DNA from 3 places in the Streptosporangium sp. NPDC023825 genome. Region 1 is predicted to be linked to each of the others. Evidence: riboswitches for the same ligand, from Rfam matches in the RefSeq annotation. Region 1 holds a riboswitch; each other region holds the start of a gene.
What was found. A riboswitch is a leader RNA that binds a small molecule or an ion and turns the genes downstream of it on or off. The one in region 1 is predicted to bind cobalamin.
Positions count from the first base shown of each region.

Region 2: linked by a shared signal. The riboswitch ahead of AB0G15_RS16640 ((2Fe-2S) ferredoxin domain-containing protein) and the one ahead of metE (5-methyltetrahydropteroyltriglutamate--homocysteine S-methyltransferase) in region 1 are both predicted to bind cobalamin.
Region 3: linked by a shared signal. The riboswitch ahead of AB0G15_RS23550 (ribonucleoside-diphosphate reductase subunit alpha) and the one ahead of metE (5-methyltetrahydropteroyltriglutamate--homocysteine S-methyltransferase) in region 1 are both predicted to bind cobalamin.

Region 1 covers NZ_JBFAAE010000060.1:19,061-29,552, reverse strand. The annotation lists partial or broken gene AB0G15_RS34945 (hypothetical protein) at 1-803, opposite strand, end outside; partial or broken gene AB0G15_RS34940 (NB-ARC domain-containing protein) at 873-1,292, opposite strand; gene AB0G15_RS34935 (hypothetical protein) at 1,803-2,171, opposite strand; gene AB0G15_RS34930 (transposase family protein) at 2,403-3,185, shown strand; partial or broken gene AB0G15_RS34925 (transposase family protein) at 3,246-4,081, opposite strand; gene AB0G15_RS34920 (cellulose binding domain-containing protein) at 4,358-4,783, shown strand; gene AB0G15_RS34915 (hypothetical protein) at 5,372-5,701, opposite strand; cobalamin riboswitch at 6,029-6,221, shown strand; gene metE (5-methyltetrahydropteroyltriglutamate--homocysteine S-methyltransferase) at 6,331-8,556, shown strand; gene AB0G15_RS34905 (SAM-dependent methyltransferase) at 8,862-9,659, shown strand; partial or broken gene AB0G15_RS34900 (IS5/IS1182 family transposase) at 9,777-9,881, shown strand; gene AB0G15_RS34895 (lytic polysaccharide monooxygenase auxiliary activity family 9 protein) at 10,029-10,492, shown strand, end outside.
Region 2 covers NZ_JBFAAE010000016.1:5,907-16,398, reverse strand. The annotation lists gene AB0G15_RS16655 (PQQ-dependent sugar dehydrogenase) at 1-1,316, shown strand, start outside; gene AB0G15_RS16650 (substrate-binding domain-containing protein) at 1,410-2,324, opposite strand; gene AB0G15_RS16645 (bile acid:sodium symporter family protein) at 2,423-3,295, opposite strand; cobalamin riboswitch at 3,721-3,908, shown strand; gene AB0G15_RS16640 ((2Fe-2S) ferredoxin domain-containing protein) at 4,004-4,351, shown strand; gene AB0G15_RS16635 (methyltransferase) at 4,555-5,613, shown strand; gene AB0G15_RS16630 (ABC transporter substrate-binding protein) at 5,679-6,014, shown strand; gene AB0G15_RS16625 (hypothetical protein) at 6,166-6,849, shown strand; gene AB0G15_RS16620 (hypothetical protein) at 7,072-7,233, opposite strand; gene AB0G15_RS16615 (sigma factor-like helix-turn-helix DNA-binding protein) at 7,223-7,795, shown strand; gene AB0G15_RS16610 (VOC family protein) at 7,913-8,635, opposite strand; gene AB0G15_RS16605 (hypothetical protein) at 9,073-9,750, opposite strand; gene AB0G15_RS16600 (DUF1772 domain-containing protein) at 9,922-10,362, opposite strand; gene AB0G15_RS16595 (TetR/AcrR family transcriptional regulator) at 10,359-10,492, opposite strand, start outside.
Region 3 covers NZ_JBFAAE010000027.1:80,069-90,560, forward strand. The annotation lists gene AB0G15_RS23530 (class I SAM-dependent methyltransferase) at 1-558, shown strand, start outside; gene AB0G15_RS23535 (DUF5685 family protein) at 940-2,208, shown strand; gene AB0G15_RS23540 (mechanosensitive ion channel domain-containing protein) at 2,436-3,557, opposite strand; gene AB0G15_RS23545 (ribonucleotide-diphosphate reductase subunit beta) at 3,649-4,644, opposite strand; gene AB0G15_RS23550 (ribonucleoside-diphosphate reductase subunit alpha) at 4,686-6,911, opposite strand; cobalamin riboswitch at 7,027-7,228, opposite strand; gene AB0G15_RS23555 (tripartite tricarboxylate transporter substrate-binding protein) at 7,233-8,252, opposite strand; gene glmS (glutamine--fructose-6-phosphate transaminase (isomerizing)) at 8,489-10,309, opposite strand; gene AB0G15_RS23565 (hypothetical protein) at 10,353-10,492, opposite strand, start outside.

The DNA.
Region 1 (10,492 bases):
CGAATCTCTGCTACTTGTGAGGCGCTTGACCAAGCCAGATCTGCCTCCACGGCCAACGGTCCTGATAGGTCGAGTCGGGCCATGATCCAACGAATATCTGTTACGAGGCGATCTGCCTCCGATTGATGCTCTCCTCCCACTAGATGGTAAACAAGATGATCCCACAGGAAATGCTCTTTCGGTAGCTGCCACCAAGCCGAGTTGTCGCCATTTTCGCCAATGTATGAAACTAGATAGCGTGCTTGCTTAATTAGTGATCGATCCGCCTCGACTTGACGTCGTACGCCTGTACTGTAATCAGATCGAGCAAATGAGCGCACAACGTCATGCAATGACACCACTTGACGTTGGCCATCTATCCACCGCATCGACATCAATGATAGTCCGGCAAGTTCTTCACATAGGGCCTGGGATTGCTCAAAGGTAAATTTTGCTCTTTCGCGCCATAACATCGTCACCATGTCAAGCGGGACATCTGTATCCTCCGCGAAAATTCCCAGCTCTAGGAATCGCCCTCGTTTATCCGTAGCCAATGCCTCCAAGCTGTAGTCAATCGTCGCTTTGACGGCGGTCTCTCGCTGGCCGCTGTCAGTAATGTCTAGTGCTGCTGGCCCTTCCTGACGCAGCCGATTAACAGCCTGCTTGGCGGCCGCGTTCACCTCTGCACCCCGACTAACGTCCTCTACTAGTCGGGCATTTACCAGTGCCAACAACAACGGCCATCCTCCCGTCATTTTCAACAATTGTCGTTGCAGGTCGGCATGGACACCTAGTAGCCCTCGCTTCAGCAGACGCGCCGCCACCGCAGGTATCATTGCATCCACTTCGACCTTAGCCACATCGCTCGGCAATGCTCGGGGCCGACGGGTTGTAACCAGCAGTTGTGATCGTTGTGCCACCTTTAAGAACGGCTCCAACTGTGCACTAGTCCATACGTCATCGACGACTAGTAGCATCCGTCCCCGTTCGGTCATCAAGTCGGCGAGATGATGCGACAACTGTTCTATATTTGTCATCTGTGGAGCTAATCCTGATAACGTCTCGCAGATACTACGGATCAGCTCTGCGCTTTCGGCGCTAGCCCGATCTTGACCGATTGTGGCCCAAACGATGCCGCCAGAAAAATACCGACGCACTCGGCGGTCGTGACAGACCGCTGTCGCTAGCGACGTCTTCCCAAACCCGCCGGCGCCCCACAGTGCGGTTGTCACCCCCACTGTTCTGCTACTCGTACCTGTTAAGGCCCTCACCACAGTATCTAGCTCACCGCGAGGTACCCATCCTTCTGCCATAGGCTGTACCTGGAACAAAGTCCCCCGCACACGCCTTTCAGCTAGCCGGGGAGCCAGCCAAGTCAAGCCTGCGACTAACCCGGTAATCGCTATTAGCCCGGCTATCCACGCCGCACGGAAATCGGTAACCGACGAAGGTAGGTAGTCGCTAACTACGTTAACTGGTAACCCGACAATGATGGTGAATATTACCAGCATCCATGTGGTCACATCCGCAGCATGTTTTTTGCGACGAGTCATACCCTTACCTCGATGATTACGGCTCCTACCTGACTGGCATGACAGTTATTTTGTTTCAACGTATAGGGTTCAGTCTAGGGACAGACTTAGTTGAAGGAGCCTTTTTCATCCTGACGCCGCAGCTCATCGGGGGCCTGGCGAGGAGCACTGCTAGGTCGGCCACCGGCGACCCGCTCAGTCTGAGCTGTCCCCATGTGACTGTGCTCGGGACGCCCGGCACGCGGGACGAAGTGGCTCAGTGAACGTCGCTGGTCCTGGTGTCAGGCCCCGTCACTCCAGTTCTCCGATCGCAGCCACCGCGTGACCGCCTCCGCCCTTGCATATCCAAAGCGCCGCCCCGCCCGCCTGCTTCGGATGCAACCCGAAAAAGTGCGCTGGACAGGTCGGCCAGATCTTCCCGTCCTGCTCGGCGATCACTTCCTGGGCCAGATCAGCAATCAGAACGAGGGTGACAACCGGCTCATGCTCTTCGTCATCACGCAGCCCAAGGCTGGAGTATTGACCCTTGTACTCGACGCGCAGGTAGCCGAGGTCGTCCCACTCTGGGGTGTCGAAGCCGAGTCGTCCAGCGACACCGGTCGCGTCCATGTCGTGCTGAACGGCGAGCACCGCGTTATCCGGAACCTTGTTGGCGGTCATGTCCCGCAGCCTGGCGTAGTGCTGGGCGACTTTCGTCGCCGAAACCCCAGTCTGCTGGTCACAGCATGATCGCGGGTCAGTAACGGCCATCTTCGATCGTTTGGAGGACGAGGACAGCCTGGACGATCGCGCAGCTCATCGCGGGCACGCACGGGGACGGGTTGGCATGAGAAGAGGCTCTCGGTAAGACAGCAGTCGACCAAGATCCGATGCCTCTACGGGAGAACCTCGTTGCTGTCCTACCCTGCCGCGATACCGCTGTCCAATCACACCCTGATCCGCCTGGCCGAGCTGATTCGCATCTGGCGGGCCGAACGGCGCTGCCGGTGGCGGCGCCTGGATGCGGCCCGGCAAGCCCTGCTGGTGCTGGCCCACCTGCGCAATGGCGACACTTACGCGCGTCTGGCCGCGGGGTTCTCCATCGGCACCAGCACCGCCTGGTGCTACGTCCGCGAGGCGGTTGATCTGCTTGCCACGCTCGCCGATGACGTCACCGCCGCCGTCTTACGCACCTACCGGCTGGCCTACGCCATCCTCGACGGCACCCTGATCCCGATCGATCGGCTGGCCGACGAGCGGCCCTACTACTCCGGAAAACATAAACGCCACGGTATAAACGTCCAGGTCTTGGCCGACCCGGCGGGCCGGCTGGTGTGGGCCTCGCCCGCCCTGCCGGGCGCGACCCACGATCTGACCGCGGCACGCACTACTGGCCTGATCGACGTCCTGACCACCGCGAAGGTGAAGACCTTCGCCGACAAGGGGTACCAGGGCGCAGGCGGCACGATCCGCACGCCGTTCAAGCGCCACCGGCTCCGACCGCCGCTGTCGCGTTACCAGCGATCGGTCAACCGCGCTCACGCCCGCATCCGCGCCCGCGGCGAACGGGCCGTTGCCACCTTGAAGACCTGGAAGGCTCTGGCCCAGCTGCGCTGCTGTCCGCACCGCACCACCCCGATCGTGCAGGCCATCCTCGTCCTGCAGCTCATCGAAGAGGGCCGCTACTCAGGATGAAAAGCGTTCAGTAATTTTTCCGTTAACTGCCGAGTATTTATTGCGGGTATTGAGATGATCTCAGTGAATTTCGGCTGGATGATTGTGCTCGAAATGGGTGAGGACGAGGGCGGCGCGGGTGATGTCGCCGATTTTGCTGGGGCTGGCGTTGGTGCTCTGGAGTGTGCGCCAGCGGCCTTTGAGCAGGGCGAATCCTCGTTCACCGAGGCAGCGCAGGCCGCGTAGAAGTCGGTTGTAGGCGCGATTGTCGGGGCTGAGGACAGACCCGTCCGCGGGTTGTTTGATAAGGGTCAGTACGCCGATTCCGGTGCCTTCATAGCCGCCGTCGGCGAGAGTGGGGGTCCGCGTGCGGCTGCGGCGTATAGGGCGCCCAGCACGTGAACACGGGCCGCAGCCAGGTCGTGAATGGAGCCGGGTTCGACATCGGAGACCCACAGCGGCAACCTGTCCGGGGCGGATAGGGCTTGGACGTTGCCGGCGTGGTGGTGGGCTTTGCCGGAGTACTACCGGTCGATCTGCTCGCCTTTGACGCTGGTGGTCTGCTCGGCGCACCGATCCATCGGCAGCAGGGTGCCGTCGAGGGTCGGATAGGCGTGACCCTCAGCCTGGGCCCGTTCGAGGGCTTCGTGCAGATCAAGGACCTGATCTGCGAGGATCTCGTTTCCTTCGTCGATGTAACGGTAGGCGGTGGCACGGGAGGTCTTGTGGTCGCGGCCGAGTTTGGGGATGTCGGTCTCGCCTCGAAGCCAGCGGAGTATGAGTACCGCGTGCCAGCACGGTGTCAATGCCCGGCTGCCTTTAGGGGTTCCGCGCAGGCGGGGTTCGGCCCGCAGCAGTCGCGCGAGATGCCGAATGAGCTCACGGGAGACGTCGAGCGTGGCACGATGGGGAATCACGCGGAGCCTTCCGGCCGCGCAGGGTTCTTGTGGTGAGACCTCTTCTATTGGAGGCTCCACACCCATTTCCGGCCGTCGACTACCTCTCCCGATAAGCCCGGAATTCCACCATTCACGCCTCGGAAATCCCAGCTGTCGGAACTATTCCGCTGAGATCACCTCATTGAATAGCTGAAACTTTCAGTGCCGTTGACGGCATTCGACGCCGATCGTATCGTTCGATCATCGCCTATGCGCGCGTCTTTCATCGCGCGAACTTCCAGACAGGAGGGGCCCATGACAGAACGGCGCGTCCGTCGGCGACGGCGCCTGACCATGTGGCTGGTGGCCGCCTTGTTCGGCGCGTTCACCGTCGTCACACCCGCCGACGCCGCCACCACCTGCACGCTGACGTTCCAAGCCAACTACTGGGGGACCGTCGGCGGGCAGTACAGGTGGCAGGTCGATGCGCAGCTGACCAACACCGGCACGACACCGTCGACCACCTGGGAGGCGGTCATCGACTTCCCCTTCTCGGCGGGCGCGGTCGTTCACCAGTTCTGGAACGTGAAGAGGTTCTCGACGAACGTGTGGAGACCGTCGTCGTGGAATGGCGCCATCCTGCCGAACAAGTACGCGAACTTCGGGTTCGAGATCCGCATGCCTATGACGACTACCTTGCCGCCTCTTCCCACTTCCAGTCAGTGCATCATCACCTATTGATGAAACGGGCGAGTCCATGGGGCTCGTCCGTTCGTCAGCTTTCGATGTGTCATGAGATGAGGGATTTCTCGTATTATCCGACGACGTCCGCCCGGGCGATGAACATGGCGTAGCCGTCGCCCGCGTAGGTCAGATCGGCGATCAGGTATTTGCCGTTGGCGAGGAACTTGATGGTGTCAATATGCGGCTCGGCAATAGTGATTATTTTATGAGAAAATTCATGGAATGATCCTATGAATACTTGAGAGTACTCCCTGTTTCCCCTTCCGCGCAACGTCAACGCAGAGGTCGCTTGGCCCTGAAAATGGATACGCCCCGAGTCGTGCTCGGGGCGTATGTTGCGGCACCTACTGGCATAGATACTTTGCGAGGAAGATCGACTCTGGTGGTGACAAGCAGTTCACGTATGCGTAAGTGATGAGCCAGCTCGGGTCGCAGTTCACCGCAGTCCGCGGTCGTTTCAGGTTGACTGGCCATACTCATAGGTTCAGGTTGAATCGACTGGGAGAGCACGATCCAAGCTGCTAACGTGCTTTGAGCGGAGATGTCGAGGACGTGCCCGTTGCAGGTCGGAAACGCCGAGGCCAGTCAGCAACGCCACAGGACATAGGCGTGATGGTCTTCAGCGTAGGGAAGCCGTGACGGGAACTCGTTCTGCTTCCTGCACACAGTCACCGCTGCTCGCGGCGCGTGAAAGACCAGGCGCAGCATGAAGGTGTCCAGTGTGAACTTGTCGGTGCCCTCCCAGTCGAACTGCCCGACCTGCCCTGGTGGAGCATCAGGGGAGGCGGTCACGCGGTCACGGCCCTCCTGGTCCTCGTACCACTCGACGAGGCGGACGTCCTCGAACCGAAAGACCACGACAGGTATCTTCGACAGTTCGGGCGGAGTCCACTGCGGATCGTAGACGGTGACCACCGAGGCGACTCGGCGATCTTGCGCTTGGACCACTCCCGTACAAGCGCGGCGTGCGGTACCAGTTCGGGAGGTACCAAAGGACTCCTTTCTCTCTGCGGAGTTCCCACGCCGTTTCGGGAAAAGGCAGGTGCCATCGGCAGGAATATGGAAAAGACCTGACTGCGCAGGAACGGCACTCGTCAGCGAGATCGATGGAGTGTTGAGGTCGCGCGACGGTGAACCAGTGAGCGCTGCCTCCACTGCTGGTCTGCCGTCGGCCGGGTTCCTTGGTGCGTGGCTGGTCTGCTGGAGGGGGTCGTGTCTGGCATATGCTCGTGGCGCGGTTGGTTCTCCCGGTGTCGTGTTGGTGTCGGGAGTCGTAAGAGGGAACCCGGTGTGATTCCGGGGCTGCCCCGCAGCGGTGAGTGGGAACGAACGCCGTCATCGGCACTGGGTGCGTGTCATCTGGGAAGCGACGGTCAGTAGGAGTTGAGTGTGATGCCCGCGAGTCCGAAGACCTGCCAGCCGCCCGTGCGCCGTCCGGTGTGCGGTGATCCGTGGCCTCGTGGGAGGGCCTGGGATGGGTCTTTCCTGGGTGTTCCTTCCGCGTGGCCGTGGGTCGGCATGGCATGAGCCGAGGGAAGGACGCCATGAGCAAGGTCACCACGACCGTTTTGGGTTATCCCCGTATCGGGGGCCGTCGCGAGGTGAAGCGGGCGACGGAGGATTACTGGGCCGGGCGCATCGACGCGGCCGGCTTGCAGGAGAGGGCCGCCGGGGTGCGGCAGGGGGTGTGGCGGGAGCTGTTGGAGGCGGGGCTGGATGCGGTGCCGTCCAACACCTTCTCGCTGTATGACCACGTGCTGGACACCACCGTCATGATGGGAGCGGTACCCGAGCGGTTTTCCGGGGCGGCCGATCCGTACTTCGCGATGGCCCGCGGTGCCGAGGGGGTCGCGCCGCTGGAGATGACCAAGTGGTTCGACACCAACTACCACTACCTGGTTCCGGAAATGGGCCCCGAGACCCGGTTCCGGCTCGACTGGAGCAAGCCGCTGGCCGAGTACGCCGAGGCGCGGCGGCTGGGTGTCGAGACCCGGCCGGTGCTGGTCGGGCCGCTGTCGTTCCTGCTGCTGGCCAAATCCACCGAGCCCGGCTTCGCGCCGCTGCGGCTGCTGGACGGCCTGCTGGAGACCTACGCCGAGCTGCTGGAACGGATGGCCGCGGCGGGGGTGGCCGAGGTGCAGCTGGACGAGCCGGTGCTGGCCGCCGACCGTACGGACGAGGAACTGGCCGCGCTGCGCCGGGCCTACGCGCGGCTGGGGGAGCTCAGCAGCCGCCCCCGGCTGCTGGTGGCCACCTACTTCGGTGAGATCGGGCCCGCGCTGGAGATTCTGGCCCGCAGCCGGGTCGAGGCCGTCGGCCTGGACTTCGTCTCGGCGCCCGGCAACCTGGAGGCGCTGGCCGCAGCCGGTGGGCTGCCCGGCAAGACCCTTGTCGCCGGGGTCGTCGACGGCCGCAACGTCTGGCGTACCGACATCGCGAAGGCGCTGGCGACCTGCGCCGCGCTGCTCGGCCTGAGCGACCGGCTGGTGGTGAGCACCTCCTGCTCGCTGCTGCACGTCCCGCTCGACCTGGACGCCGAGACCTCGCTGGACCCGCGGCTGCGCGAGCGGCTGGCCTTCGCCCGGCAGAAGGTCGACGAGGTCGTACGGATCGGCCGGGCGCTGAACGGCGAGGAGGTCGTCACGGGGGAGAGGGACGTCGAGCGGTTCCTCAACCCCCGGGTGCGAGCCAGGCTGGACGCCCTGGGCGAGGGCAGCCCGCGCGCCCCGCACGCCGAGCGGCTCGCCGTGCAGAACGCCGACCTGGGCCTGCCGCCGCTGGCCACCACCACCATCGGCTCCTTCCCGCAGACCGGCGAGGTGCGCCAGGCCCGCGCCGCCATGCGCTCGGGCGACATCGACAGGGCCGGGTACGAGCGCAGGATGGAGGCCGAGATCGACCGCGTCATCGCGCTGCAGGAGGACATCGGCCTGGACGTGCTGGTGCACGGCGAGCCAGAACGCAACGACATGGTCCAGTACTTCGCCGAGATGCTGGAGGGCTACGCCGCCACCGAGCACGGCTGGGTGCAGTCGTACGGCAGCCGCTACGTCCGCCCGCCGATCCTGTTCGGCGACGTCTCCCGTCCCGAGCCGATGACGGTGCGCTGGGCCTCCTACGCGCAGTCGCGGACGAAGAAGCCGGTCAAGGGCATGCTCACCGGCCCGGTGACCATGCTGGCCTGGTCGTTCGTCCGCGACGACCAGCCGCTGGGCGAGACCGCCAGGCAGGTGGCGCTGGCGCTGCGCGACGAGACCCGCGATCTCGAGGCGGCGGGCATCAGGATCATCCAGGTCGACGAGCCCGCGCTGCGCGAGCTGCTGCCGCTGCGGCGGGCCGACCGCGAGGTCTACCTGGAGTGGGCGGTCGCCGCGTTCCGGCTGGCCACCAGCGGGGTGGCCGACAGCACGCAGATCCACACCCACATGTGCTATTCGGAGTTCGGGGAGATCATCGGCGCGATCGGCGACCTGGACGCCGACGTGACCAGCGTCGAGGCGGCCCGCTCCCGGATGGAACTCCTGGACGACCTGCGCGCCTTCGGCTACGCGCGCGGCATCGGGCCCGGCGTGTGGGACATCCACTCGCCCAGGGTGCCCTCGGTCGGGGAGATCGAGGCCGCCCTGCGTACGGCCGCGGCCTCGGTGGATCCGGCCCTGCTCTGGGTCAACCCCGACTGCGGCCTGAAGACCCGCGGCTATCCGGAGACGGAGGCCAGCCTCAGGAACATGGTCGAGGCCGCCCTGCGTGTCCGCGAGGAAGCGGTCTAGAGCCTGTTCAGAGGCTCGATCATGAGGTTGGGGTGAGGAGCCTCAGCCACATGATCGAGCCTCGGAGACAAAGGCCGGTCTCGTGGCCTGCCAGGCCGGCCCGCCGATCGGTCTTCTCCGGGGCGACCGCGGTGATCCGGGGCGACCGCGGTGATCCGGGGCGACCGCGGTGATCCAGGTCGATCGCGGTGATCCGGGTTGACTCCCGGCGAGCGCGCAGACCTCACCCGGGCGGCCGAGGGGCAATGTCCGGCCCTTGCGTGAAAATCGTCGGCGAAGGAGCTTGATTCACTAACCTTTCGCCCATGGACATAACGGGCGTGGACTTGAGCGTGCCGAGCGCGGCGCGCATATACGACTACTTGCTGGGCGGCAAGGACCACTTCGCCGCGGATCGCGAGGCCGCCGAGGTGGTGCTCCGGTCCGTGCCGAACGCGCGTGAGAACGCCAGGGCCAACCGCGCTTTCCTGGGCCAGGCCGTGCGCGTCCTCGTCGACGCGGGCGTCCGCCAGTTCCTCGACATCGGCGCCGGGTTGCCGACGCAGGAGAACGTTCATCAGGTGGCCCAGCGCGCGGCGCCGAACTCACGGGTGGTCTACGTCGACAACGATCCCGTGGTGCTCGTCCACGCCCGCGCGCTGCTCGCCGACAACCCCGGCACGAGGGTCGTCCCGGCCGACATCCGCGACCCGGCCGCCCTCCTCCAGCACCCCACGGTCCAGGACTTCCTGGACTTCACCCAGCCGGTAGGGGTGTTGCTGCTGGCCGTCCTGCACTTCATCCCCGATGACAAGGAGGTGGCCCGCATCGTCGCCGAGCTCCGTCGCCCCCTGGTGTCCGGCAGCCACGTGGTCATTTCCCACGGCCATCCCGGCGAGCTGACCGGAGACCTGGCGAAGAAGGGCCACGAGCTGTACGGCCACACCCGTCAGGGAGCCGCGGTCGGCCGCACCCGCGCGGACATGGCCGCGTGGCTGGAGGGCTTGGAACTCCTGGCTCCGGGCATCGTCCCCGTCCAGGGCTGGCGTCCTGAGAACGACTTCGAGCCCGTCCCCGACCTCGCGGGGCCCGGCGTTTTCGGCATGGTCGCGAGAGTTCCGTAGGGGGCGATCCCTCGAGAGACGTCCGCCGGGTCCCGACGGTGATCGGTTCCAGATTCGTAAAACGGCCGGGGGGACTTTCCCCGCCGCGCGAGCACACCCGCCTGCCGCCCGTGCGCCCGTACTGCCGCGGTGGCCGCCGACAAGGCCCACTCCTCTCGCCGCGACCGCGTCCACCTGCGCCGATGCCACATCAAGGCCGCCATCCCCGAAAAGAGCGACCAGGCGGCCGACCGTGGGAACCGTCGCTCCCGGAGCCCGGCCGAAGGGGCCGTCATGCCTGACCTGCTCCCGAATATTTCATGACTCGAATATTTACTGTTAGGAAACTTTCTTTTATATTCGAGTCACCCCCCAGCGAAGGAGCAGGACATGCGCAGAACGGTCACCTTCCTCGCGATGGCGATCATCGCCGTCGCTTCGACCGTGTTCATCGCGTCACCGGCCAACGCGCACGGCTACATCTCGTCGCCGCCGAGCCGTCAGGCCATGTGCGCCCAGGGCCGGGTCACCGGCTGCGGCGACATCATCTACGAGCCCCAGAGCGTGGAAGGTCCCAAGGGCCTGAAGAACTGCCACGGCAACGTCGCCCGGTTCTCGCAGCTCAGCAACGAGAGCAAGGGCTGGCCGGCGACGAGCGTGGGCAACTCGGTCACCTTCAACTGGGTGCTGACCGCCCGTCACGCCACCAGCACGTGGGAGTACTTCATCGGCAACACCCGGATCGCGGTGTTCAACGACGGCGGCAGGCAGCCCGGCGCCACCGTCTCGCACAACGTGAACCTGGGTGGCAGGACCGGCCGCCTGAAGGTCCTCGCCGTCTGGAACATCGCCGA
Region 2 (10,492 bases), on a different contig from region 1:
CGGTGACGATCACGCCGCCGCAGTGCCAGGCCGACACCCAGGCGCCGAGCGCGCCGACGCAGCTCACCGCCTCCGCCTCCGGCACCACGGTGACGCTGAGGTGGACCGCCTCGACCGACAACATCGGGGTCCGGGCCTACGACGTCCACCGCGGCGGAGCCAGGGTCGGGACGGTCAACGGCACCCCGCCGGTCACCACCTTCGTCGACAGCGGGCTGGCGGGCAACACGGCCTACCAGTACCACGTGGTGGCCCGCGACGCGCAGGCCAACGTCTCGGCGCGCAGCAACACCGCGACGGCGACCACCGGCGCGGCGTGCGCCAACCCGGTGTGCACGGTGAGGCAGGTCGCGACCGACACCGACGTCCCGTGGGGCCTGGTCACGCTTCCCGACGGCACGATCCTCTACAGCCGCCGCGACGCCGACGACATCATCCGCCTCGACCCCGCCACCGGGGCGAAGACGAACGTGGGCACCGTGCCGAACGTGGCCGGCACCGACGGCGAGGGCGGCCTCCTGGGCCTGGAGATCTCGCCCACCTTCAACAGCGACCGCTGGGTGTACGTCATGCACACCTCGCCCACCGACAACCGGGTCGTGCGGATCAAGCTGGGGAACGACAGGCTCGACACCGCCACCGCCCAGGTCCTGCTCAGCGGGATCCTGCGCAACAAATATCACGACGGCGGCCGCCTGCGGTTCGGCCCGGACGGCAAGCTGTACGTCGCCACCGGCGACGCGCAGAACGGTGACTACGCCCAGGACAGGTCCAACCTGAGCGGCAAGGTCCTGCGGGTCAACGCGGACGGCAGCGTGCCGTCGGACAACCCGTTCGGCAACCCCGTGTGGAGCTACGGGCACCGCAACCCGCAGGGGCTGGCGTTCGACTCCCAGGGCCGGCTGTGGGAGCAGGAGTTCGGCAACAGCGTCATGGACGAGACCAACCTCATCACCAGGGGCGGCAACTACGGCTGGCCGGCGTGCGAGGGCACCAGCGGCTCCTGCGGCACCGCCGGGTTCGTCGCCCCCAAGCGCACCTACCCCACCGCCGCCGGCTCCTGCTCGGGCATCGCCATCGTGCGTGACGTGATCTACGTGGCCTGCCTGCGCGGTACCCGGATGTATCGCTCGCCGATCAGCGGCACCGGCCTGCCCAGCGTGCAGGAGTACTTCAACGGCACCTACGGCCGGCTGCGCACCGTGGAGCCGGCCCCGGGCGGCGGCCTGTGGCTGACCACCTCCAACACCGGTGACAAGGACAGCACGCCTAACAACAGCAACGAGAGGATCCTGCACGTCACGCTCGGCGGCTAGCCGGGCGGTGCGGGCGCCCGGCGGTCCCGGAGCCGCCTCCGGGACCGCCGGGCGTCCCTCTCTCGCGCTCCGTGCGAGGGCGGCCGGGCCGGGTCACCTTCCGGGGGCGGCCGTGCTGTTGCGCACCACCAGGCGGGTCGGGACGAGGTCGGTGCCCGGCGGGGAGGTCTGGTTCTCGCGAATCTGGACCAGGACCCGCTGCACGCATCTCCTGCCCACCTCCGCGAAGTCCTGGTGGACGGTCGTCAGGGGCGGGATGAAGAAGGCCGCTTCGGGGATGTCGTCGAAGCCGACCACGCTGATCTCGTCCGGGACCACCCGGCCGCGTTCGTGCAGGGCGCGCAGCAGTCCGAGGGCCATCTGGTCGTTGGAGACGAACACCGCCGTGCAGCCGGGCTCGTCGGCGAGCGCGAGACCGGCGGCGTAGCCGGATTCGGCCGACCAGTCGCCGTGCAGGGGCGCCGGCACCGGCCGTCCGGCCTCCTCGAGCGTGGTGCGCCAGGCCTGGGTGCGGCGCTGGCCGGCGTAGGAGGTCCGCGGCCCCGTCACGTGCCAGACGGTCCGGTGTCCCAGGTCGAGCAGGTGGTGGACGGCCCGCCGGGCACCGTCGGCCTGGTCGGTGTCGACGACGCTGTAACGGTCGCCGGCGTCGGAGTCGACGACGATGACGACGTGGACCCCGGGGGGCAGGGTCACGGTGCCCGCGTCGAGCAGGTGGATCTCGATGATGACGATGACCGCGTCCACGGCGAGCTCGCCCATCCGGGTGAACGCGCCCAGCACGTTGTCCTGGGTCGGCACGTCGACGGGGATCAGCGTGATGGCGTACCCCTCGGCGACGTGCGCCGGCACCTCACGCTCCGGCGTTCGCCAGGGCCGCCCCGGGTGCCGGGCGAGGCTGTCCGTCGACAGGCACTCGAATCCGAGCCTGCCGGCCACCGCCCGGGCGACGGTCGACTTCCCGACGTTCGACGTCCCCCCGAGCAGCACCACCCGTACCCCGCCCATACCGGCGACCTTACCGACCGGCGCGGGAGGTCGCGAGCAGGCGCCCGCGACCTCCCGCGTTCACCCGGGAGTCCGGGAAGCGGAACCTCGCACTCCTTTCACCGGGCCGCGTCGGGGGCGAGCTTCGCCGCACGGGACCTGAGGAGGAACCCGGCCGCGGCGGCGGTGAAGAACATCAGCACGCCGTAGGTGGCGGCGGGGACGGCCATCTGGTTGTTGTTCAGCAGCGTGAGCGCGACCGCGATGGACAGCGTGGCGTTGTGGATGCCGATCTCCATGCAGGAGGCGACGGCCTGGCCACGCTCGATCCCGGCCAGGCGCGGCACCCAGTAACCGATGGCCAGGCTGATCACGCTGAACACCAGCGTGATCGCGCCGACCGAGCGGATGTAGCCGCCGAGGTTGTCCAGCTCCTGCAGCAGGGCGCCGAGGATGACCAGGACCAGGATGACGGCGGAGGCGATCTTCACGGGCGCGTTCATCCGATCGGCGAAGCGCGGCAGCCCCGCCCGGACCGCCATGCCGATCGCGACGGGGACGAGCACGATCGCGACCACCTGGACGGTCTTGTCGAACTGCAGGCCCAGCGCGGCCGAGTCGGCGGCGAAGTAGCTCAGCGACAGGTTGGTGACCAGCGGCAGCGTGACGACGGCCAGCACGGAGTTGATCGCGGTGAGGGTCACGTTGAGCGCGACGTCGCCGCCGAACAGGTGGCTGTAGAGATTGGCCGTGGTCCCGCCGGGGGAGGCGGCCAGGAGCATCATGCCCACGGCGAGCGCGGGCGGCAGCCCGAAGGCGAGCACCAGGCCGAAGCAGATCGCGGGCAGCACCAGAACCTGGCAGACGAGCGCGACCAGGGTGGCCTTGGGATAGGCGACGACGCGGCGGAAGTCGGCGATCGTCAGGCTCAGGCCGAGGCCGAACATGATGATCGCGAGGGCGATGGGCAGGAAGACACCGGCAAGGGCCATGGGGGGTGTGTCCTCTTTCCTCGGACGGGAGCGGGAGCGGGTCGGTGTGGCGGGGGCGGGGTCGACTGTGGCGGTGCCCGGTGGGCGGGGCGGGTCGGGGGGGTGCCCGGCCGTCACGGACGGCGTCCGCGCGGCGTCCGTGACGGCGCCGGGAGGCGGAGAAGGCGACGGCACCCGATCCCGCGGCGATGGTACGGACGAGAGCACGGCGCTGCATGGTGGGTCCAATGATCACGTACATTTCGCGATCACGCCAGGTAGGGAGCCGTATCTTCTCCGGTCGCCGGGATCGTCGCGACCCCTGATCCGTCCGGGGTGTCGCGGTGTGCGCGACACGGGTGGCCCAGCCGCGGTCCGCGATCGGTCCGCGCCGCCACGTTGTGCAGGGCAGGTAAGGGGAGGGCAGGGCCGGGTCCTGCCGTCGGTGGTGGTTGTGCGACCATGGTCGGCGAAGGCGACGGCGGAACGAGGAAGCCGGTGTGAATCCGGCGCGGTCCCGCCACTGTGATCGGCGAGCGACCCCCGACGAAGCCACTGCCCGCACGCGGGTGGGAAGGCCGGGACGAGCCTCGACCCGAGAGCCAGGAGACTCACGCTGTCGCCCCTCAGGAAACGGGGCGGATCTCCCCAGGAGAGGACGGCGGTCGTCATGCGGTTCGGGCTGGGACCCGACCCCCTGGACCGCCTCGGGAAGGGATTCACACGCGCATGAGCAGGCTCACCGTCTGCCGGGACTGCTGCTGCGGCAGCACCCGCAAGGTTCCCGCCCTCGACCACGACGAGCAGCTCCGCCGCCTGTCGGAGATCGCACAGGTCCGCGTCAGCGACTGCCTGGACGTGTGCGAGCAGGCCAACGTGGTCGTCGTGCGGCCCTCACCCGCCGGACGCGCCGCGGGCGGGCGGGCGGTGTGGCTCGGCCTGCTGAACCAGCCCGACGCCGTCGAGGACATCGCCGCCTGGATCCGGGCCGGAGGCCCCGGCCTCGCGCCGATCCCTGACATCCTCGCCCTCCACGTCTTCACGAAGAGCCGTTCGCAGGGCCGTCCCCCTCGGTGACGGACGCCGCCGGGGCGGGAGTCCATGTGGGGGCACGAACGGGAATCCCCGCCCGTCGGTGTGGGGAACACATCGGGGCAGACCAGCGACTCCACGAAAGCCGGGGTACATCAGTCTCGAAGGCGCGCGGCGGGGAAGGACGGGTGCCGATTCGTCCAAGCCGTGGCCGGCCTCGGCGCGCACCATGGGGACAGGAGGTGCGTATGACGAGCAACGACGAGGCGACCGCGACGACCGGCGCCGCGCTGGACGGGCTCGCCGCGTGGCGGGCCCTGACGCCGCTGATGGATCTGGTGACCCCGATGGCACTCCGGGTGGCCGTGACCCTGCGGCTGCCCGATCTGGTGGACGAGGACGGTTCGGACATCGAGGACCTGGCCGCCCGGGCCGGCGCGGACCCGGACGCGCTGGGCCGGCTGCTGCGCCATCTGGTCTGCCGCGAGGTGTTCGCCGAGCCCCGGCCGGGCACGTTCGCGGCGAACGGGACGGCCGCCCTGCTGCGCCGGGACCACCCGTCCGCGATGTGGCGGTGGCTGGACCTGGACGGGTTCGGCGGCCGGATGGACCTGGCCTTCACCGGCCTGGCGGACACGGTACGCACCGGCCGGCCTGCCTGGGCGGCGGTGTTCGGCGCACCGTTCTGGCGCTATCTCGACGCGAACCCCGAGCTGAGCGCCTCCTTCGACGCGACGATGGCGGCCGGCACCGGGTACGGCGAGCTGGCGGAGGGCTACGACTGGTCGGCGCTGACCCGGGTGGCCGACGTCGGCGGCGGTACCGGGGCGCTGCTGGCCGAGCTGCTGTCGCGCCACGAGGGCCTGCGCGGTGTGCTGATCGACCTGCCGGACACCGCGTCACGCGCGCAGCGGTACCTGGCCGGACGCGGGCTGGCGGACCGGTGCGAGACGATCGGGCGGAGTTTCTTCGACGAGCTGCCCGGCGGCGCCGACGTGTACGTGCTCAACCGCGTGCTGCACGACTGGGCCGACGACGAGGCGACCGCCATCCTGCGCCGCTGCGCCGGCGCGGCGGGCCGGCGCGGCCGGGTGCTGATCCTCGAGTCGCCGATCGTCTCGGGGGGCGATCCGGCCATGTTCGCGGAGATGAACCTGCGGATGCTGGTCCTGGCCGGTGGCCGGGAACGGACCGCCGACGACTACCGGGCGCTGGCCGCGGCCGCCGGGCTGCGGGTCGCCGCCGTGCGCGACCTCACGGCGCGGCACACCGTCGTCGAGTGCGTCCCGGCCGCCGTCGACACCTGACGGTCCTTTCCCGCCGGGCCGCGGTGCGTACCCCGGCGGGAAACAGCGAGCGTCTGCCCGTCGTCATGCAGGGGTCCTCTCGCAGGGGCCGACGAATCGTCAGCGGGAACCGGCGTCACCGGAACACGTCGTCAGGGGCGGCGCAGGAGTTCGGCCTGGCCCTGGACCGGCAGGCGATGGCCGACACGATCCTCGCCGGCGCGGGCACCCCCGCCTACGGGCCGGTCTCGCCCGACACCGGCTGGCACGACCCCGAGGTGACCGGCGGCGGCCCCGATCCCGCGGCGGCCGGCAAGTTGCTCGACGAGGCGGGTAGCGCAGCGAGAGGCGGCGGGCGCAGGGGGGCGGTTCGTCTGGGTCGTCCGGCGAGGTCGATGCCCCTTTATGAATCTACATTGTAAAGACGTCAGGTCATTTCAAAATCATTAAAAGTAAGACGGACTGAAGCCCACCTTCGAGGAACAAGGTTCCTCCGGGGTTCGGCGGGACCATGGACGTAGATCATTGAAAGCGGTAGCGTCGGCCGGGTAGCCAGGTGACAGGAGCCGCTGGATGTCCTCGAAAACGGTCAGGCCACCCCGTGTGCCGTCCCGGCCGGACGTTCGCCCGTCCAACCGGGCGCGTCAGATCGTCGTGGCCGTTGTCGCCGCCGTCGCGATAGCCGGGCCGGTGGGCTATCTCCTCGGTAGCCCCGACGCCTCCCAGGTCGCCATCGCCGACATGCGGGAGGCGGAGAAGAAGCGGGACGTCCAGCAGATCGGTGAGCTGACCTCCACGGCGCGGGTGACCGCCGGAGAGCTGAACGGGGTGCTGTCCAAGCTCACCGAGGTGCTTCCCCGTGATGGAGCGCCCGGCGCGCGGTCGGCGGAACCGGCGGAGGTCGACGGGTGGCGGAAGGTTCTGCGGCAGGCCGTCGAGCGGCACGCGGAGACTCCCTCGGGAACGACCGCGACCAACGTGGCTCGTGCGGGATTCCGTGGCGCGGTGGACGCCATGGCGGTCGCGGTCGACACGTACGCGGCCGGCCGGGAGCTTCCCGCGGACCTGCGGCAGCCCTTCCTTGAGCTGGCGGCCCGCCAGCGGTCCGCGGCCGTCGCGACGTGGTCCGTCGCGGCGACGCAACTCGACCAGATCAACGTCGACGCCGGCAACGGCCACCAGCACGTCTACCTGACGAGCGCTCCGGGAGAAGGGGGCATGTCCGCGGACAGCGTTCCTGAGGGCACTCACGGGTAGCCCTCCGGGCCGGCGACGGCGACCGGGATCCTGCTCGACGGCCCCGGCTGCGCACGGACGAGACGTTGACCAGCGTGGGCGACGCGCGCATCGTCGCGGCCGGGGACTCGGCGGCACCGTCGGACCTGCAGTTCCGGATGAGCTGCCAGGCAGCGGTCCAGCTGGGCCCGCACGCCGCCGACACGGTCCTCAGCCGGATCGCGGGCGAGCACCCCGCCGCGCCTACCTGGTGCGGATCACGACCCGGCAGGCGCTCAACCGGCTGCGCACCATGAGGCGCCGCAAGGAGGCGTAGGTCGGATCCTGGCTGCCCGAGCCGCTGCTCACCGCGCCGGACGTGGTCCAGGACGTCGAGCTCGCCGAGAGCGTGTCGATGGCGCTCATGCTCGTCCTGGAGACGCTGTCGCCGACCGAGCGCGCCGTCTTCGTGCTGCGCGAGGCCTTCGGCGTCGGCTACGACGAGATCGCGGCCGCCGTCGGCAAGAGTCCCGCGGCCGTCCGCCAGATCGCGCACCGCGCCCGCCGGCACGTCGATGCCCGCCGCCCTCGCGAGGTGGTCTCCCCGGGCCAGGCCCGGGCGGTTCTGGAGTCGTTCCGGCGCGCGGTCGAGACCGGGGACCTGCAGGGCCTCCTTGACGTGCTCGCCCCCGGGGTCGTCCTCATCGCCGACGGCGGCGTCGTCAAGCAGGCCGTGCTGCGGCCGATCGCCGGTGCCGGGAGGGTGATCCGCGTGATCGCCGGTGGTCTCGGCAAGGCCGGGGCCGTGCCCACCGGTGACCTCACCGTGGTCAACGGCAACCCGGCACTCGTTTTTCGCCTGGACGGCGCGTTCGACGGCGTCAGGGCGGTCCGTGTCGAGGACGTCCGCATCACCGGCCTCTACTGCATCCGCAACCTGGAGAAGCCGACCCGCGTCGAATCCGAGACCCCGCTCACCCTGCGATGACCACCGGCGGCGAAACGGCCGCCCGGGCCGTCCGGGAGGGAGGGGGGTCCGGCCGGCCGGACCGCGTGCCCGCGACCGGCGTGGAGGGCGGGCGCGCCGTCCCCGGGGCCGGTCGCGCTACCGGGGGGTGCGCACACAGAACTCGTTGCCGTCGGGGTCGGCCATCGCCACCTGGCCGGCCTCGTGCCGGCCGATGTCGATTCGCGTCGCTCCGAGGGAGACGAGACGGTCGACCTCCGCCTGCCGATCGCCGTGCGCGGGCGGAGCGAGGTCGAAGTGCAGTCTGTTCTTCCCGGTCTTCGGCGCCACCGGCGGGCCACCCCAGGTGATCTTCGGGCCGCCGTGCGGCGAGCGGATCGCGGTCTCCTGGTCCTGGTCCCAGACCAGCGGCCAGCCCAGCGCCTCGCTCCAGAAGTATCCGACCTCCTGCGAACCGTCGCACGCGAGCGCCCCGACGAATCCGCAGTCGGCGAGGAACTTGTTGTCCGGCCCGACGACGCAGAACTCGTTGCCCTCGGGGTCGGCGAGCACGACGTGGTCCTCCTCCGGGCGTTGCCCGACGTCGATGTGGCGCGCGCCGAGTTCGAGTGCCCTGGCCACCGTCTGCCGCTGGTCCTCCAGGGACGTGCTCGTCAGATCGAAGTGCATCCGGTTCGGGCCGGTCTTCTTCTCCTGGGTCGCGAGACATCGGATCCGGAACCCGGTGTCATCGTTCGGCAGGAGCGTGATGCCGTCGTGGGGGTCGTCGGCCGTCTCCCAGCCCAGGACCCCTGCCCAGAAGCGCGCGAGACGGAGGGGGTCGTTCGCGTCGAAGCAGAGTGCGACGAGCTGAGCGGGCATCCCGGATCTCCCATTCAACGACTCACAGGCGCAGACGGGGCGTGGTCTCCTGCGCATGACGGAAGCCAACGCTAGCCTGCTCGAGGACCGCGACGCCAACGCATTTAGGTCAGAGGGCGACGCTTCCGGCATCCCCGGCATCCGGCCTCTGGGGAGGATCGGACCGGATTTTGACGGTAGCACTCTCTGTGACATGGCGTCCTCCTCCCGAACGTGTTCCCAGCCGCCAACCAGCGGCGCGATCCTGTTTTCGGAAGTGCCGGGCTGGGTTTTCGCCTCTCAGCTGTGCGTGTTCTCGGAAGTCGTGGCCGTCTCCGCTTCCGAGAACCAACTTTCTCGGAAGTCCCGTGACCTGCGCAGATCGGCTCACCTTGGGGCTGGGGGCACGTTCGGGAGGAGGACGCCGACTCTGTCGTGGAGGGGCCCTCGTCGACTGGTCAGCCCACCTCGTGCGACAACGAGGCCGGGTTCAGGCGGATCAGGGTGATGCCGTACGCGACGATCCAGGCGACCCACATCAGCCAGCCGACGAGGCCAAGGAGACCGAGGGGGCCGGCGTGGTCGATGACCAGGGGGGTGAGGGTGGCCGAGCCGAACAGCAGCGCGGCCGATGCCAGCCCCAGGGCGCCGTGCCAGGGCCGGATGAGAGCGGCGCGCAGTCCGGCGACGGACAGGCCGAGGAGGGCCAGTGCCAGGAAGGTGCCGTTGAGGGTGAACAGCGCGTCGTGCAGGACCCACAGCCCTGCGGTCGTGGCGCTGTCGCGCGCGGTCGTCGACGTGAGCGCGAGGCGGGTCGCGATGACCGCGGCGAAGGTGGCGTTCTGCAGTGCCAGGCCGGTGAATCCGAGCAGTGACCACGCCTCGTCCCGGCCGCGTTCGAAGCGCCGCAGCGCGGAGACCGCGCCCGCGCCGAACAAGGTGGCCAGGAGCCAGGCGGCGGGAGTGAGCGCGGACGCGATGGCCACGATATCGCCCTCGGTGCCGAAGAACGCGGTGACCTCGCCGATCTCGGCACCGGTGAGCGGCAGGCCGGCAGGCACCATGATCGCGTTGGCGAGGACGATCGTGATGGCGAAGCCTAGGGCGGCGATGCCGGTGATTCGAGAGAAGCCCATGGTTGCCTCCGTATTCATGTTTGACGTGGTAGAGGCGAGCACCTGCCTTGAATTGCCGCAGGTCGGGACAACGGGCTGTGGTGCTGGCGGGGCCGGTACGGCGCGCTGGAACTTGGTGGGGCGTCTTCAGGCAGACCCGCACGCGCGCTCGTGGCTGCCGCGGCGCGCTGATCAGGCGGTGCCTGCCGCGCAGACCAGGACGAAACCGATCAGCAGCAGCCAGGAGCGCACGCCCTGGAAGAACTCCCAGCGGTGACGGGTCCGTTCCCATCCGGCGGGCGGGTTCGCCGGGTCCCAGCGTCCGGTGGCGATGTTGATCGGGACGTTGACGGCGACGGTGAACCCCACCGCGACGGCGAACGCGACCACCGCGGACCAGGCGAGCCACCCGGGCCCGCTGCCCTCGATCGCGACGGCCACCGCGAGCACCACGCACAGTGTCATCCCAATCGGCATGACCCGCCCGAACGTCTTGAGCAGGCCCTTCTCGACGGTGATGCGTTCGGTGCCGGGCAGGTGGCGCAGCACAGGATGGACGAAGGCATAGGAGCCGAACTCGGAACAGGCGATGAAACCGGTGACGGCCAGCGTGACGAAGACGAGCAGGTTCATGGCGACTCCGTGGGTAGTGGCCCCGGCGGCGACGCGGCTCGCACGGCGGTCAATGCCGTCTCGATCAGCGCATCGGGCTCGGGCCATGGCATGTCGGGTTTGGTGATGCGCAGGTCGATGGCGCCGTGCA
Region 3 (10,492 bases), on a different contig from region 1:
GCCTGGGCGGAGCGCCTGCGCTCCTGGATGCCCGCCTCTCCCGCCGACGTCCTGGACCTGGGGTGCGGAACCGGCTCGTTGTCCCTGGTGCTCGCCGAGCAGGGCCACCGGCCGGTCGGGGTGGATCTGGCCCCGCTGATGGTCGAGCAGGCCCGGCGCAAGCTCACGGCGGCCGGCTTCGACGCCGCGATGATGGTGGGCGACGCGAGCGACCCGCCCGCGCGGGCCGGGACGGCCTTCGACGTGATCCTCTCCCGTCACCTGTTGTGGACCCTGCCCGATCCGCAGGAGGCGCTGCGCCGGTGGATCGGCCTGCTGCGTCCCGGCGGGCGTCTGGTCCTCGTCGAGGGGCGCTGGGCGACGGCCGAACCGGGCGAGGACCGGCCCTACGAGGTGGAGCCTGAGTCGATGCCGTGGATGGGCGGGGTCGAGGCGGAGCGTCTCCTGGCGGCGCTGCGGCCGCTGGTCGAAACCGCCCGCGTCGAGCCACTGCCCGATCCCGCCCTGTGGGGGCGGGCCGTCCAGGACGAGAGATACGCCGTGGTCGCGTTCGCGTGACCGTCTGGACGCACCGGATGAGAGACGGTTGTCCGGTGCGTCCACGCCGCCCCGGCCCTTTCCCGGGCATTCCGGCCGCTGCCCGGCAGGGGACGAGGGCGATCGAAGGCGGTCGGAGCGGTCCGGCCGTGGACGACGGGCGCGACGCCGGTGACGCCGTACCGGGGCCGGTGGTGACCGAGCGGGCCGGATGGCGGCGGCTTCGCACTCCCTCTCGCTCGCGCGGTGGCGGGCGCGGTCCTCGGCCCCTGGGCGGGCCGGGCGGGCCGGGCGCCGGCCGTGAACCTGCCCCTCTCCGCGCGACTTCTTGATCCGTACGGGATAGATTCTCCCGACACGTTGCACGACTTCCCGGCCAGACCCCCAGGTACGAGAGATCACATGTTCGGCATCATTCGCCCCTGCGGCGAGCACTCCTGTCCTACGCTGCACCGGGCCTGGATGGCACACCTGTGCGGGCTGTGCCTGACCCTCAGGGACGGGCAGGGGCACGCGGCCCGGCTGGCCACCAACTACGACGGCCTGATCATCTCGGTGCTGGCCGAGGCGCAGGGCCCGGCGGGCTCCCCGCACCGGACCGCCGGACCCTGCGCGCTGCGGGGGTTCCGGCCGGCGGACGTGGTGGACGCGCGGGCCGCGGGCGTACGGCTGGCCGCCACGGTGTCGCTGGTCCTCGCGGCGGGCAAGCTGCGCGACCACGTGGCCGACGGCGACTCCGCGCCGGGCACCGGCACGGCGCGCAGGATGCTGGCGGCCCGCTGGGAGGCGGCGGGTGCCCGGATGGGAGCCGGGATCGGGTTCGACACCACCTCGCTGGCCTCGACGGCCGAACGCCAGATCGAGCTGGAGAGCGGCGCGGGAGTGACGCTGCTGGAGCTGACCGCTCCCACCGAGGAGGCCGTCGCCGCCGCGTTCGCCTACACCGCGACGCTCGCGGGCGCCCCCGGCAACGCGGCGGCGCTGGCCGAGGCGGGCCGGTTCTTCGGCCGGATCGCCCACCTGCTGGACGCCGTGGAGGACCGGGAGGAGGACGCCGCCCGGGGGGCGTTCAACCCGCTGACCGCCACCGGCACCTCCGTACGGGAGGCACGGCGGCTGTGCGACGACGCCGCGCACGGCCTGGAGCTGGCGCTGCTGGAGCTGGAGCTGGCCGACCGGCACCTGGTGGACGTGCTGCTGGGCACCGAGGTGCGGAGGGCGGTGGACCGGACGTTCCGCCACGCCTCCGGCCCGGATCACGGTCCCGCCGGCGGGGCGTGCGCGCGCCCGCACGGGGAGCACGCCCCCTCCCCCGCCGGAGGCCCCCGCTCCCCCGCGGAGCAGGACCCTCTTCCCGCCGGGCACACCCCCTCCCCCACCGGCCCCGGCCACGGCCACGGCCACGGCCACGGGGCGCCGTCCCCCGCGGGGGAGTCGGGCCACTCCTACGAGCGGCCCGGGTTCGTCCGCAAGTCCGCCGCCGGGGTGGGGACCCTGCTGACCTGCGGTCTCTGGCGGCCCCGGTGGAGCTCCCGGCGGCGGGACGCCTGGGACGACCGCTGCTACCTGACGCGGTGCGACGGCTGCGGCTGCGAGGGGTGTGACGGCTGCTGCGACTGCTGCAAGTGCTGCAGCAAGTGCGACGGGTGCTGCTGCGACTGCAACGTCTGAGACGTCGGGGAACGGCCCGCCGGACATCGCGGGCGGCCCTCGGAGGCCTCACGAACCGATCGCACTTCACGAACCGGACGGTCGAGCGGCCCTTCGAACCGAACGGATCCCACGAACCGGACGAGCCTCCTGACCGAACGCGCCTTACGAACCGGGCTCGTCCCAGGAACCGGGCGGATCCTACGAACCGGACGGGCGAGCCTGCCGCCCCGGCCCGGACCTCGGTCTCAGACCGGGTCCCGCCGGTCGCCGTCCTTCTCGCGGGCGCCGTCCCGCTCGCCAGGGTTGCCGCCCAGGCCCCGAGACATCAGGCCCGCGCCCATCAGCCCGGTGAGCGTCCCGGGAACGGTCGCGGACGGGGGCGGGGTCTCGACCCGGAAGCGGGGCAGCGCCTCGGGGTACCTCTCACGGACGAAGGTCACCATGTGCTCGCGCATGTCGCACTTGAGATCCCAGGCGCTGGCGGAGTCGGCGGCGCTCATCAGGGCGCGCAGCTCCAGCAGCCCGTTGGGAAGGGTGTCGGTGATCTGGAGGGTCCAGTCCTTCTGGTCCCAGAGCGGGTGCGCGCGCAGGGCCCGGTAGAGCTCGGCGCGCAGCTCCTCCACCGGCACCGACCAGTCGACCCGGAACATCACGTGGCCGATCACCCGGCTGCTGTGCCGGGTCCAGTTCTCGAACGGGTTGGCCGTGAAGTAGGAGACCGGCAGGACGAGCCGCCGCTCGTCCCACAGCCGCAGCACCACGTAGGTCAGGCTGAGTTCCTCGATCCGGCCCCACTCCCCCTTCACCACGACGACGTCGTCCAGCCGGAGCGCGTCGCTGAAGGCCAGCTGGAGCCCGGCGAGCATGTTGCCCAGGGTCGACTGGGCGGCGATACCGACGACGACACCGGCGATCCCGGCCGAGGCCAGCAGCCCGGCCCCGAGCGCCCGCACCTGCGGGAAGGTGAAGAGCATCGCGCCCAGCGCGACCACGATGATCACCGCCGAGGCGACCCGGCGGACCAGGGTGATCTGGGTGCGGATGCGGCGGGCCCTGCGGTTGGCCTCGCCCTCGACGGTGATCAGGCGTTCCAGCACCACGTCGGTGACCGCGTAGGCGGCCTGGATGACCAGCCAGGTGGCGCACCCGATCATCGCCAGGCCGAGACCCTGATAGACCAGCCGGCCGGCCACGGTCGCCGCCATCGGAGGCTCGTAGGCGGTGTAGGCGGTCACCACGGCGGCCGTGGCGAACCCCGGCCAGGTGCAGCGGCGCATGAGCGGACCGGCGAGAACCCATTTCTCACCGATCAGCCGCGAGCGCAACACCCGTCGCACCACCTCCACCGCCACGACGGCGGCCGCCACGGAAACAATCATCATGATCCAGCCGGACACTTGAGGCGTCCTCCTCGACGTCTTCCATCCTCGTCGTGCTCTTCCCTGGATCACCAGCTAATCAGAAGGATTCGTCGAATGTGACATTCCCTTCGACGGCTATCTGGTAGGCCGAAACCCGCCGTTCGAAGAAGTTGGCCAGCTCCTGCACGTCCTGCAGCTCCATGAACGCGAACGGGTTGGCCGTGCCGTAGCGGGCGGGCATCCGCAGCCTGACCAGGCGCTGGTCGGCCACGTACTCCAGATATCGCCGCATCTGGTCCACGCTCATCCCGAGCAGGCCGTCGCCGCACAGGTCGGCAGCGAAGGCCAGCTCGGCCGCCACCGCCTCCTCGATCATCCGGGTGACCTGCTCGGCGAGCTTGTCGTCGAACAGGTCCGGCTCCTCGGCCCGTACGGTCTCCACGACGCCGAAGGCGAACTCCATGTGCATGGACTCGTCGCGGAACACCCAGTTCGTCCCGGTGGCCAGGCCGCTGAGCAGGCCCCTGGAGCGGAACCAGTAGACGTAGGCGAAGGCCCCGTAGAAGAACAGCCCCTCGATGCACGCCGCGAAGCAGATCAGGTTGAGCAGGAACGCCCGCCGGTCCTCCCGCGTCTCCAGCCGGGTCAGCCCGCCGAGCGAGTCGATCCAGCGGAAGCAGAACTCCGCCTTGTCCCGGATCGAGGGGATGTGCTCGACCGCGGCGAAGGCCTTGACCCGCTCGTCCGGATCGGGCAGGTAGGTGTCCAGCAGGGTCAGGTAGAACTGGACGTGCACCGCCTCCTCGAACAGCTGCCTGCTGAGATACAGGCGCGCCTCGGGGGCGTTGAGGTGCTGGTAGAGGTTGAGGACGAGGTTGTTGGCCACGATCGAGTCGCCGGTGGCGAAGAACGCCACGAGGCGGTTGATCAGGTGGCGCTCCTCGGGCGTCATCCTCGCCAGGTCGGCCAGGTCGGAGGTGAGGTCCACCTCCTCGACGGTCCAGGTGTTGCGGATCGCGGCCCGGTAGCGCTCGTAGAACTCGGGGTAGCGCATCGGCCGCAGGGTGAGATCCATGCCGGGGTCGAGCAACATCGGGAAAACGCCTTTCTCAAAGCTTCGGGGAACCGGGACGGCTACTGGCAGGCGTCGCAGTACTCGGGGTTCTCCAGGGAACAGGCGATCGCCTCGGGGTCGAGGACGGCCTGCGCGACCGGCGCCGCCACGGTGGCCTGCGCGATCCGGGTGGCCGGGCGCGAGCGCAGGTAGTAGGTGGTCTTGAGGCCCGACTTCCACGCGTAGGCGTACATCGAGGAGAGCTTGCCGATGGTCGGCGTGGCCATGAAGAGGTTCAGCGACTGCGACTGGTCGATGTACGGGGTGCGCGCGGCGGCCAGGTCGATCAGCGCCTTCTGCGGCAGCTCCCAGGCGGTCCGGTAGAGCGCCTTCAGGTCGGCGGGGATCTCCGGGATGTCCTGGACGGAGCCGTCGGCGCGCTTGATCGCGTCACGGATCAGCGGGGTCCACAGGCCGCGGGCCTGCAGGTCGCGGACGAGATAGCGGTTGACCTGGAGGAACTCCCCCGAGAGGGTCTCGCGCTTGAAGACGTTGGATACCTGCGGCTCGATGCACTCGTAGCAGCCCGCGATGGAGGCGATCGTGGCCGTCGGCGCGATCGCGATCATCAGCGAGTTGCGCAGGCCGGTCCCGGCGATCCGCTCCCTGAGCTCGGCCCACTCCGCGGATCCCGCCGCCCCGTAGTGGTCGGGGTGCAGCACCCCGGCGGCGGCCCTGGTCTCCTCGTACGAGGGGTGGCGGCCCCGCTCCACGGCCAGGTCGGAGGAGGTCCGGTAGGCGGCGAGCGCGATCTCCTCGGAGATCCTGGTGGACAGCTCCAGGGCTCGCGGCGAGTCGAACGGCAGCCGCAGCGCGAACAGCACGTCGGCCAGGCCCATCACGCCGAGCCCGATCGGGCGCCACTTCCGGTTGGCCGCCTCCGCCTCGGGGGTCGGGTAGAAGCCCAGGTCGATGGTGCGGTCGAGGAACCGCACGGCGGTACGGACGGTCGCGCGCAGCCGGGCCCAGTCGATCCCGTCCTCGGAGGAACCCTCGGTCAGGTGGGCGGCGAGGTTGATCGAGCCGAGGTTGCAGACGGCGGTCTCCGCGTCGCCGGTGACCTCGAGGATCTCGGTGCAGAGGTTCGACAGGTGGATGACGTTTTCCGGCCTGGCCGTCTGGTTGGAGGTCCGGTTGGCCGCGTCCTTGAAGGTCATCCAGCCGTTGCCGGTCTGGGCGAGCGTGCGCATCATCCGCCCGTACAGGGTGCGGGCGGGGATCTGCCGGGTGAAGCGGCCCTCGGCCTCGGCGGCCCGGTAGGCGTCGTCGAACGCGTCGCCGTACAGGTCGGTGAGGTGCGGGACCTCCTTGGGGTCGAACAGCGACCAGACGCCGTCGGCCTCGACCCGGCGCATGAACTCGTCGGGGATCCAGTTGGCCAGGTTCAGGTTGTGCGTGCGGCGGGCCTCCTCACCGGTGTTGTCGCGCAGTTCCAGGAACTCCTCGACGTCGGCGTGCCAGGGCTCCAGGTAGACGCAGGCCGCGCCCTTGCGCCGGCCGCCCTGGTTGACCGCGGCCACGCTGGAGTCGAGCGTGCGCAGCCAGGGCACGATGCCGTTGGAGTGGCCGTTGGTGCCGCGGATCAGCGAGCCCCGCGAGCGGACCCTGGTCCAGGCGATGCCGATGCCCCCCGCGTACTTCGACAGCCGCGCGACCTGCCCGTAGCGCTCGTAGATGGACTCCAGCTCGTCGCGGGGCGAGTCGAGCAGGAAGCACGAGGAGAGCTGGGGCCTGCGGGAGCCGGAGTTGAACAGCGTGGGCGAGCTGGGCAGGTAGGACAGGGTGGCCATGAGCGCGTACAGCTCGGCGGCCTCCTCGACGGTCTCGGACAGGCCGCAGGCCACCCGCAGGAAGAAGTGCTGCGGGCGCTCCAGGACCTTGCGGGTCCTCGGGTGGCGCAGCAGGTAGCGGTCGTAGACGGTACGCAGCCCGAAGTACTCGAACCTGGCGTCGGCCCCAGGGTCGGCCAGCGCGTCCAGCACCCCGGCGTGGGCGGCCACGAACTCCGCGAGCCCGTCCTGGATCAGCCCCGCCTCGTGGGTCGCGGCGATGGACTCGGAGAAGTCGCGGACGCCGTGCTCGGCGGCCTCGTCGGCGATCAGCTCGGCCAGCATCGCGGCGGCGACCCTGGAGTTCCCGGGATCGGTGATCACCCGGGCGGCCGCCTCGTCGATGGCGAGCCTGCGGTCGTCCGACGCGTTCCCCGCCGTGGTACCCGCCGCGGTCTCCGCCAATGCCTGTGTCACGTAGTGCCCCTCGCTCGATCGGACTTCCCCGTACGGCTTCGCCGGATGGGCACGCGTCCGCGAGCGATCCCGGGCACGCCGGATCGCCTCGTTCCGCGGACCCTCCCACGAGGCCCTGGACGTTCACGTCACCGGCAGGTCTTCGGACTCACGGGCGCATCGCACATGCCTACCGGCCGTCGCTTCCCAGGCATGGTTCACCCAGTGCTCAATGACGGCTTTCGTTCCCGTTCACCGCTGCGGGGCAGTCCCGGAATCTCACCGGGTTCCCTCTTGCCTCGCCCCTCGCGGGGCGAACCAGCAACGAGCAGGATCCTACATCTAGGGGCGTCGGACGCAACTACCCCAACAGGTTGTGTCGGAGGACTTCAACAGTCCGAGCTCGTGAAGCACGCCGCGAGTGCGGCCCGTCTCGGTGGAGAGCCACTGGCGGAACTCGTCGCCGCTGAGGTAGACCCGGCTCCAGCCACGGGACGCGCACAGGGCACGCCAGCGCGGCGCGGCGTCGATCCTGTCACACAGGGCGATAGCGGCGTCCCGGTCCCCCGGGCTCATGCCCTTGGGGCCCAGCAGGCCGCACCAGTCGCTGTACTCCAGGCGGACGTCGACCTCCAGGAGCGTCGGCGCGTCGATCCCGTCGATCCGGCCGCCGGAGGAGACCACCAGGGGCCGCAGGCGGCCCGCGGCGATCTCGGGCCGCAGGGCGCGCGCCGACCCCAGCAGGGCCGCCACCCGGCCGACGTGGAGCGCCTCGGCGGCGTCCTCGGGGGCGAGGAATCCGGCGTACTCCAGCAGCCGGGTGTCCACCCCCAGGCACTTGCCGATCATGCCGTAGAGCACGTGGTCGGAGCCGCCCTCCGACCGGCCTCCGACCGTCAGCCCCGCCGGGTCGTGCCGCAGCCGCGCGACGAAGTCCTCGAAGGTACGCAGGCGGGAGCCGGAGGGGACCACCAGGACCGCCCAGTCGCCGACCAGGCGGGCGACGGGGGTGGCGGCGCTCACCACGGCCGCGGTGTTGGCGATCTCCGCGGCGGCCACCATCGGCATCGCGGTGACGAGCAGCCTGCCCTCGCGCGCGAAGGGTCCGCGGAAGGCGCCGAACGCGTCGCGCGGCGCGGAGCCCAGGGCCCCCGCCCGCTCGACGGCCATCGCGGTACGCGCCAGTCCCGACTGGACCAGAACGGTCGCCAGCCTGCCCGCGATCCCGTCCCAGCCGTGGCCGTCGGCGGTCGGCTCGAGAAGGAACAGGCGCCTCACCCCCGGGTCGGCGCCGCCGTCCGCCCCGCACCCCGCGGCGACCGCGGCTCCCGCCGCCAGTGCGAAAAACCCCCTACGGCGCATAAGCGCCCCTTCCCCCAAGAACCCCCTATACCATAGGTTACTTTCCCCTCACTTTCTGTGATGAAGTGGGGTATGCCGGAACTTCCGGTGATCCACATTCGGACACGGGCCACCGGAAAAGACGCTGTGAATCCGGGTACCGGAGACGATCGTCTCGCGAGGGCTCCGGGGAACGCCCCCGCCCCCGGCAGGCCGGGGACGGGGGCGCGGAGGCGGGGACGGAAGGGGCCGTGGTTTCACTCCACCGTGACGCTCTTGGCCAGGTTCCTCGGCTTGTCGACGTCCCGGCCCAGCGCCACAGCGGCGTGGTAGGCGAAGAGCTGGAGCGGGATCGACAGCAGGATCGGGTCCAGCTCGGTCTCGTTCTTGGGCACCACGACGCAGTCGTCGGCCAGCTTGGGGTCGGCCGTGCGATGGCCCACCATGAGCACCCGGCCGCCCCGGGCGCGGATCTCGCCCAGCGTGGTGAGGTTCTTGTCCAGCAGCTCGTCGTCGGGGACGATCGCCACCGTCGGCATGTCCGGGCCGATCAGCGCCAGCGGCCCGTGCTTGAGCTCGCTGGCCGGGTACGCCTCGGCGTGCACGTACGAGATCTCCTTGAGCTTCTGCGCGCCCTCGCGGGCCACCGGGTAACCCCTGACCCGGCCCACGAACATCATGCTCGGCGACTCGGCGTACCTGCCCGCCAGCTCCTTGATCTGCGGCTCCAGCGCCAGGATCTCCTTGATCTGGTCCGGCAGCCTCCGCAGGCCGTCGCAGATCCTGCGGCCGTCGGCGGGAGACAGGTCACGCACCCGGCCCAGGTGCAGCGCGAGCAGCGCGAAGGCCACGGCGGTCGAGGTGAACGCCTTGGTGCTCGCCACCGAGACCTCGGGACCCGCGTGCAGGTAGACCCCGCCGTCGCACTCGCGGGCGATCGCGCTGCCCACGGTGTTGACGATGCCGAGCACCCTGCCGCCCTTGCGCTTGAGCTCCTGCACGGCGGCGAGGGTGTCGTAGGTCTCCCCCGACTGGCTGATCGCCACGTAGAGGGTGTCGGCCTCCACCACCGGGCTGCGGTAGCGGAACTCGCTGGCCGGCTCCGCGTCGGCCGGGATGCGCGCCAGCTCCTCGATGAGCTGCGCGCCGATCTGGCCCGAGTAGTACGCGGAACCGCAGCCGATGATCTTCACCCGGCGGAACGAGCGGGTCTCCCGCGCGTCCATGTTGAGACCGCCCAGGTGGGCGATGTGGAAGCGGTCGTCCAGCCGCCCGCGCAGCGTCCTGGCCACCGTGTCGGGCTGCTCGGAGATCTCCTTGAGCAGGTAGTGCTCGTAGCCGCCGGTGTCGTAGTGCCCGGCCTCCCAGTCGACGGTCAGCGTCTCCTTGGCCGTCTCCCGCGCGTCGCTGGCGAAGGTGTTGAACCCGTCGGCCCGCAGCACGGCGATCTCGCCGTCCTCCAGGTGCACCACCTGGCGGGTGTAGCGGACCAGCGCGGCGACGTCGGACGCGGCGAACATCTCCTTCTCGCCGATGCCCAGCACGATGGGGCTGCCGTTGCGCGCCACGACCACCTCGCCCGGGCGCTCGGAGTCGATCACCGCGATCCCGTACGTGCCGACGACCCGCTTGAGCGCGGTCCGCACGGCCTCCTCCAGCGAGTCGGCCTCCTTGACCGTGCGGGCGATCAGGTGCGACAGCACCTCGGTGTCGGTCTCCGACAGGAAGATCGCCCCGTCGGCCTCCAGCTTGGCGCGCAGTTCGTCGGCGTTCTCGATGATGCCGTTGTGCACGACGCCGATGCGCTCGTCGGTGGACAGGTGCGGGTGGGCGTTGACGTCGCTGGGCGCGCCGTGGGTGGCCCAGCGGGTGTGGCCGATGCCCAGGCCGCCCTTGAACCGCGCGGGCACGACAGCGGCCAGGTCCGCCACCCGGCCCTTGACCTTGCGCATCTTGAGACCCTTGTTGGAGACCACCACCCCGGCCGAGTCGTAGCCCCGGTACTCAAGACGCTGCAGGCCCTCCAGCAGGATGGGTGCCGCGTCCTTGGGCCCTACGTAGGCCACGATTCCGCACATGTAACCGCTCCTTGTCCATAAACGATCGAGGTGCCGTCGTCTGTTACCCGTAGACGATCCGGCGAAGCTGTCGCAGGGAGAGTTCGGGTGCCGCGACACGGCGTACCGCCAGCTCGGCGGCGACCCTGGGGAAGATCTTCTCGTTGACCAGCCCCCTGGCCTTGAGCTCCGCGTGGCGCCGCC